Regions from separate parts of the Micromonospora sp. URMC 103 genome, predicted to be linked through region 2. Evidence: riboswitches for the same ligand, from Rfam matches in the RefSeq annotation. Region 2 holds a riboswitch; each other region holds the start of a gene.
The links. A riboswitch is a leader RNA that binds a small molecule or an ion and turns the genes downstream of it on or off. The one in region 2 is predicted to bind cobalamin.

Region 1 (2,235 bases), on a different contig from region 2:
GATGGGCGTGGTCGTGGTCGTGTCCACCGAGGACGTCACGCCGCCGGGGTGAACACCGAACGGACGCGGAGCTGTCGCTCGGTCAACGCGCCGAAGAGCAGCCCGAGGGTGGCCCACGTGACGAGCTGGGTGCCGAGTGACGCGAGCCGGAAGTTCCAGAGCACGAGGGCGGGGAACCCGTCGGGCACCTCGCTGACCGTCGGCAGGGCGAGCTGGACCACGGCGATCACGACGGTGAACGCGACGGCGGCGAGGATGGTGGCGTTCCAGCCACCCCACCGCGGGTACAGCCAGCGTCCGAACGAGATGGCCAGCAACCCCACGGCGACCGCGATGACGATCATGAGGAAGAACAGGCCGGTGCGTTGGCCGAGCGTGTCCGGGTTGCCGGTGGCCGGGGGATTGGCGGGGTACTTGAGCGAGGGCACGAACGCGACGGTCACGAAACCGCCGAGGCCCACGAGCGCGGCCGTGGCGCGGGCGCCGAAGCGACCGATTCTGCCGTACGCCACGGCGAAGGCGAGCGCGAACAGGCCGCCGAGCGCCACCCCGTAGACGACGGTGGCGGTGGCCAGACCGATCGTGCTCTGCACGGTGCGACTGACCAGCTCGTGCTCGCCGCCTCCAGCGTGCGTGTGCGTGTGCGCGGCGGCGTGGGCGGCTTCGACGTCGATGGCCTGCCCGACCGGGCCCTCACCGAAGACGGAGGCGAAGAGGAAGGCGACGACGCCGGCGGCCAGCCCGACGAGCATGCCCCGGACGAGGAGCGAGCGTGCGGACAGCATGGGGTGCCCCGCCGCTCAGTGGCAGGGGAAACCGAGCAGGTGACGTCCATCGTGGACGAACTCGTGCACCGTCTCGCCGGCGAAGACCGAGAGGACGCCCTGCTCGACGCCGACGAAGTAGAGCAACACGGCCGCGAGCAGCGCACCGAACAGCGCCCAGGGCAGGATCTGGCGGAGCGGAACGGCGGCCGGCGCCGGAACGGCAACGGGAGTGGGCAGTGAGACGTCTGCCATGACAGACCTCCTCGGGATCACGCGTCCCATCGTGGGGTGCCGTGACGGGGAGGGTCTGACTTCCGGCCTCGGATTCCATTGCCGAGGCCCGGTTACAGTGGCGCGACCGTGCCGGGATTCCACCGGCTTCCTCCACCGTCACGCTGGTGTCCCGCACGCTACGGGGTGCCGACGAACGGTGTCAACGCGAGAGCCTGTGATGGTCGCGGCCTTGCGGCACGACGCCGACGAGCCGGAGGTTGGCAGCGTGAGCAGTCGCCTGATCCTCGTGAGCCACGCACCGACCACGGCCACCCGCGCCGCCGCCTTCCCCCGGGACGAGCCACTCGACGCGCACGGGCTGGCCGACGCGACCGCCCTCGCCGGGGCGCTGTCCCGGGTCGACGAGGTGCGCTGCGGGCCGGCTCGGCGGTGCGTGCAGACCGCCACGGCGCTCGGGCTCACGCCGACCCTCGACGAGGAACTGCGCGACGGTGACCTTGGCCGCTGGGCTGGTCGTACGCTCGACGAGGTCGCCGCGGACGAGCCGGAAGCCGTCTCCGCGTGGCTGACCGACCCGGCCGCCGCGCCGCACGGCGGCGAGTCCCTGACCGACCTGCTCGACCGGACCGCGAGGTGGCTGCGCGGGCTGCCGGACGTGGCGCGTACGGTCGTCGCCGTCACCCATCCGATGGTGGTCCGCGCCTGCGTCGTGAACGCGATCCACGCCACACCCGCGTCGTTCTGGCGGATCGACATCGCCCCGCTCACCGCGACCGTCCTGCGCGGCGGCGCCGGCAGGTGGACGCTGCGGACGACGGCGGGCCCGGTCGACCGAGTGGCCGGCCGGTCGGGGACCGGGAGGCGGTAGCGTTCCTGTCATGAGTGCGGACAGTTTCCGCTCGGTGGACATCGAGCGCACCAGCGTGGGTCAGTACGTCGTGCGGAACGTCCGCGGCGGGTCGATCACGGTGGGCACGGGCGAGGACGGCAGCTTCACACCGGTGGAACTGCTCCTGGCGGCCATCGGCGGTTGCACGGCGGTGGACGTGGACCTCATCACCAGCCGCCGGGCCGAGCCGACCGGATTCTCCGTCCAGGTCACCGGCGACAAGATCCGCGACGAGGCCGGCGGGAACCGGATGGAGAACCTCACGGTCACCTTCAACGTGACGTTCCCGGAGGGCGCGGACGGCGACCGGGCGCGCGAGGCGCTGCCCCGCTCGCTGCGGCAGTC
Region 2 (2,235 bases):
CCTTCGGCTACACGACCGCCAACACGCCGACCGGGATGAGCGCCGACCAGTACAACACCTTCGCCACCATCGGCCAGCAGATGGCGGCCACCAACGGCTACACCCCGGAACAGTCCAGCGACCTCTACATCGCCGACGGGACCAGCATCGACTGGATGTGGGCGGCGCACGGCATCTGGGCGTACACCTTCGAGATGTACCCGGGCTCGGCCAGCGGCGGCGGCTTCTACCCGCCCGACGAGGTGATCCCCGCGCAGACCTCCCGCAACCGGGAGGCGGTGCTCATGCTCAGCGAGTACGCCGACTGCCCGTACCGGGCGATCGGCAAGCAGGCGCAGTACTGCGGCGGTGGTGGCGGCGGCGCCACGGTCTGGTCGGACACCTTCGAGACGGCGACCGGGTGGACCGTCAACCCGTCCGGCACCGACACGGCCACCCTCGGGGCGTTCGAGCGGGGTGCGGCCCAGGCGACCACGTCCAGCGGGGCGAAGCAGCTCACCCCGTACGGCGGCAGCAACGACCTCGTGACCGGCCGGCTGGCCGGCGCCGCGGCGGGCGACTACGACCTCGACGGCGGCGTGACGACGGCACAGTCGCCGGCGGTGACGCTGCCGGCGAGCGGCACGCTCACGCTCTCGCTGGCCTGGTACCTGGCGCACGGCTCGAACGCGTCCTCGGCCGACTACTTCCGGGTCAGCGTCGTGCACGGCGGGGGCACCACCACGCTGCTCAACCAGGCCGGCGCGGCCACCAACCGCAACGGCGCCTGGACGGTGTCGAACCTCAACCTCACCCCGTACGCCGGGCAGTCGGTCCGGATCCTCGTGCAGGCGGCGGACGCCTCCGGCGCCAGCCTCGTCGAGGCGGCTGTGGACAACGTCACCATCACCTCCTCCTGAGCGGGTGGGGCCCCGTCCCGCCCCCCAGCGGGGCCCCGCCACCCGCCTGGACCGGACATACCGGCAGCAACGAGTGATCCGGCCCGCGCCGCCGCGGGCCGGATCATCGTCGGCGCTCGATGGGCTCTTTCGTCGCTCGGTCCCGGCCAGGTGGTGCGCTACCGTCTTACCGATCGTTCCGCAGCGAAGCCGGTGTGATCCCGGCGCTGTCCCGCAACTGTGATGCCCCACCGCCTCGTCGGCGGGGACGAGCCAGGTCGCCTGCGGTCGGTCGCGACCCGCGCTCTCGAGGAAGGGCGCCTCGCGGACGGGCGCAGTGTTCCTGTCGGCGAAGCACCACGCTCCTCGACCGACAGGAGGACCGATGTCCAGACGCACCCCCCGGCTGTTCGCCGCGACCCTCGCGGTCGCCGCGCTCGCCCTCGGCGCCTGCGCCGACAAGGCCGGCGACACACCCTCGGCCGGCAGCGGCTCCTCGGCGGCGGCCTTCCCGGCCACCGTCGGCGCCGTCACCCTCGACAAGCGCCCCGAGAAGATCGTCGCGCTGTCGCCGAGCGCGACGGAGATGCTCTTCGCGATCGGCGCCGGTCCGCAGGTCGTGGCGGTCGACGACAACTCGAACTACCCGGCCGAGGCGCCGAAGAGCGACCTCTCCGGCTTCCAGCCGAACGCCGAGGCGATCGCCGCCAAGAACCCCGACCTCGTGGTGATCTCCGACGACCGCAACAAGATCGTGGACCAGCTCGGCAAGCTGAAGATCCCCGTGTACCTCACGCCCGCGGCGAAGACGTTGGACGACTCGTACCAGCAGATCACCGACCTGGGCACGCTCACCGGCCACCCCACTGAGGCGGCCGACGTGACCCGGCGGATGCGCGACGACATCGCCAAGCTCGTGAAGGACCTGCCGCAGCGGCCCGAGAAGCTCACCTACTACCACGAGCTGGGCCCCGAGCTGTACAGCGCGACCAGCAAGACCTTCATCGGCTCGCTCTACGCGCTGGCCGGTTTGGAGAACATCGCCGACGCGGCGGACACCGAGGGGAAGAACGGCGGCTACCCGCAGCTCTCGCAGGAGGTCATCGTCAAGGCCGACCCGGACTTCGTCTTCCTGGCCGACACGAAGTGCTGCCAGCAGAGCGCCGAAACGGTCAAGGCCCGCAGCGGCTGGTCCGGGATCAGCGCCGTGAAGAACAACCAGGTCGTGGCGCTGGACGACGACATCGCCTCCCGCTGGGGGCCGCGCGTGGTCGACCTGCTGCGGGCCATCGTGGACGCGGTCGCGAAGGTGCCCGCGTGACGGACCGTCGGTGACCAGGCTCCTTCCCGTGCGACC
Region 3 (2,235 bases), on a different contig from region 2:
CGCCGAAGCCGCGCGGCGGCTGGATGAGCAGCACCACGTTGCCGAAGCGCAGCCCGGCCAGCACGATGTCACCGCCGTCGGTGTACAGCTCGCCGGGCGGCTCGCCCCAGTGCGCGCGCATCCACTCCCGCAGGTCCGCGGGCACCTGCGCGAACCAGCGCCGGTACACCTCGCCGGGCACGCGCGCCTCGGCCGCGGCCAACTGCTCCGGCGTCAGCCACTCGACGTCGTGCCCGCCCGCCGCGATCAGCGCGTGGATCAGCGCGTCCCCGTCGTCGGGCGGCGGGGCGTCGCCCAGGTCGTAGCCGGCCTCGGCGAGCGCACCGAGCAGCCGCACCGCCGAGGCGGGGGTGTCGAGCCCGACGGCGTTGCCGACCCGGGAGTGCTTCGTCGGGTAGGAGCTGAGCACGACGGCCAGCCGCTTGTCCGCGTTCGGCAGCCGCCGCAGCCGCGCGTGACGCACCGCGATGCCGGCCACGCGGGCCGCGCGTTCGGCGTCGGCGGCGTACACGGACAGGCCGTCGGCGTCGATGCGCTTGAACGAGAACGGCACGGTGATGATCCGGCCGTCGAACTCCGGCACGGCCACCTGCATGGCGGCGTCCAACGGGGTCAGCCCGGCGTCCGAGCCGGCCCACTGCTCGCGGGTGCTGGTCAGGCAGAGCGCCTGGATGACCGGCACGTCGAGTGCGGCGAGGGCGCCGACGTCCCAGGCGTCCTCGTCGCCGCCGGCCGAGGCGTCCGCGGCGACCGCCCCACCGGCCGCGAGCACGGTGACGAGCAGCGCGTCGCAGCGGGCGAGCAGTTCCAGCGGGCCGGCGCCGGCCGTCAGCCCGCGCAGCGATCCACAGTAGACCGACAGCGGGTTCGCGCCGGCCGCCTCGACGGCGTCGGCCAGGGTGTCGACGAAGGCGGTGTTGCCGGCCAGGGCGTGCGCCCGGTAGAAGACGATCCCGACCGTGGGCCGGTCGGGATCGGCGGCCCGGTCGCCGTGCACGCCGTACGCCGGGGTCGGCGCGGGCGGCGCGAACCCCTCGCCGGTGAGCAGGACCGTGTCGGAGAGGAACGCGGCCAGCTGGGCGAGGTTCTCCGGACCGCCCTCCACGAGGTAGGCGAGCGCCTGGGTGGCCACGCCGGCCGGCACGGTGGACGCGGCCATCAGCTCCGCGTCGGGCGCCGACTCGCCGCTGAGCACGACCGTCGGCACGCCGGAGGCGAGCACCGCGGCGAGACCGTCCGGCCACGCGGGCCGGCCGCCGAGCAGCCGTACGACGGCGAGGTCGACGCCGTCGAGCAGGGCGGGCACGGCGTCGGCGTCGATCCGCGCCGGGTTGGCCAGCCGGTAGTCGGCGCCGCTGGCGCGGGCGGCCAGCAGGTCGGTGTCGGACGTGGAGAGCAGCAGGGTACGCACGGGTGGCTCCGGGGAGTGGCGACCGGATCGCCGTACGGGCGGCCGGGCGGAGAACGGGGGTCAGCGGGTCGCGGCTCGACGGGCCGGCTCGGCGGCGACGGTTCGCCCGCCACCGGGCGGGGCGGGGCGACGGGGCGCGCGGATCAGCGGAGGGCGCGGTCGGGCCGGCGGGTGCCGTGGGATGCGGGCCGGGGCCGGCGATCGCCGGCGGCACGCGGGACGCGGTGCGTCATCGGGTCCTCCTCGGGTGTCCACGCCCTGGGGTCACGTCCCGACGGCCGAAGTATCCTGGCTCCCGGATCGACGCTCACCCCCGGCCTTCCAACCGCGCACGCGCGGCCGTGGCTCACGAGGGGGGATCGCTCCCCGGTGACAGTGGCGGGACCGCGCCGGAATCGCACCGGCTTCCTTCACTGCCGTCAGGCCGCGAATGCTGCCACACCCGTCCGCGCCGGTCAACGCGGCCTCGGGGCGGGTCCGCGGTCAGCGCGCTCGGCGCTCGGGGTGGGCCCGGTTCCAGGCGCGCATCCGGTCGGGGTACCCGGTGCGGGCGGCCTCGTACAGCGGTACGGCGTGCCGCCGCGCGATGGCGGCCGCCGCCCGGGGCGAGCCGGTGCGGCGCCGGATCCACTCGCCGTCGTCGGCGATCGCCACGACGGTCGTGTCGGTCGCGGTGGTCTCCGGCTCCAGGTAGAACTCGACGCCGCGGCGGCTCGCGATGAACGCCTCCAACGCGGCGAGGTCGTCCCGGGTCGCCTCCCGGTCGAGCTTCGTCGGGGTACCGTCGGCGGCGCGGGAGCGCCGGTTGAACAAGCCCATGCCCA

Region 1: it holds a riboswitch for cobalamin, as region 2 does, so the genes downstream of both, ACSNOA_RS10870 (CbtB domain-containing protein) here and ACSNOA_RS00900 (ABC transporter substrate-binding protein) in region 2, are expected to answer to the same signal.
Region 3: it holds a riboswitch for cobalamin, as region 2 does, so the genes downstream of both, cobN (cobaltochelatase subunit CobN) here and ACSNOA_RS00900 (ABC transporter substrate-binding protein) in region 2, are expected to answer to the same signal.

What each region holds. Positions count from the first base shown of each region.
Region 1 is NZ_JBPQTR010000004.1:1,556,772-1,559,006, forward strand. Features, by position in the region: gene ACSNOA_RS10865 (CbtA family protein) at 36-785, opposite strand; gene ACSNOA_RS10870 (CbtB domain-containing protein) at 801-1,019, opposite strand; cobalamin riboswitch at 1,048-1,190, opposite strand; gene ACSNOA_RS10875 (histidine phosphatase family protein) at 1,267-1,869, shown strand; gene ACSNOA_RS10880 (OsmC family protein) at 1,880-2,235, shown strand, end outside.
Region 2 is NZ_JBPQTR010000003.1:110,920-113,154, reverse strand. Features, by position in the region: gene ACSNOA_RS00905 (M14 family zinc carboxypeptidase) at 1-899, shown strand, start outside; cobalamin riboswitch at 1,056-1,182, shown strand; gene ACSNOA_RS00900 (ABC transporter substrate-binding protein) at 1,264-2,199, shown strand; gene ACSNOA_RS00895 (FecCD family ABC transporter permease) at 2,228-2,235, shown strand, end outside.
Region 3 is NZ_JBPQTR010000005.1:1,307,566-1,309,800, forward strand. Features, by position in the region: gene cobN (cobaltochelatase subunit CobN) at 1-1,411, opposite strand, end outside; cobalamin riboswitch at 1,671-1,847, opposite strand; gene ACSNOA_RS19145 (hypothetical protein) at 1,895-2,230, opposite strand.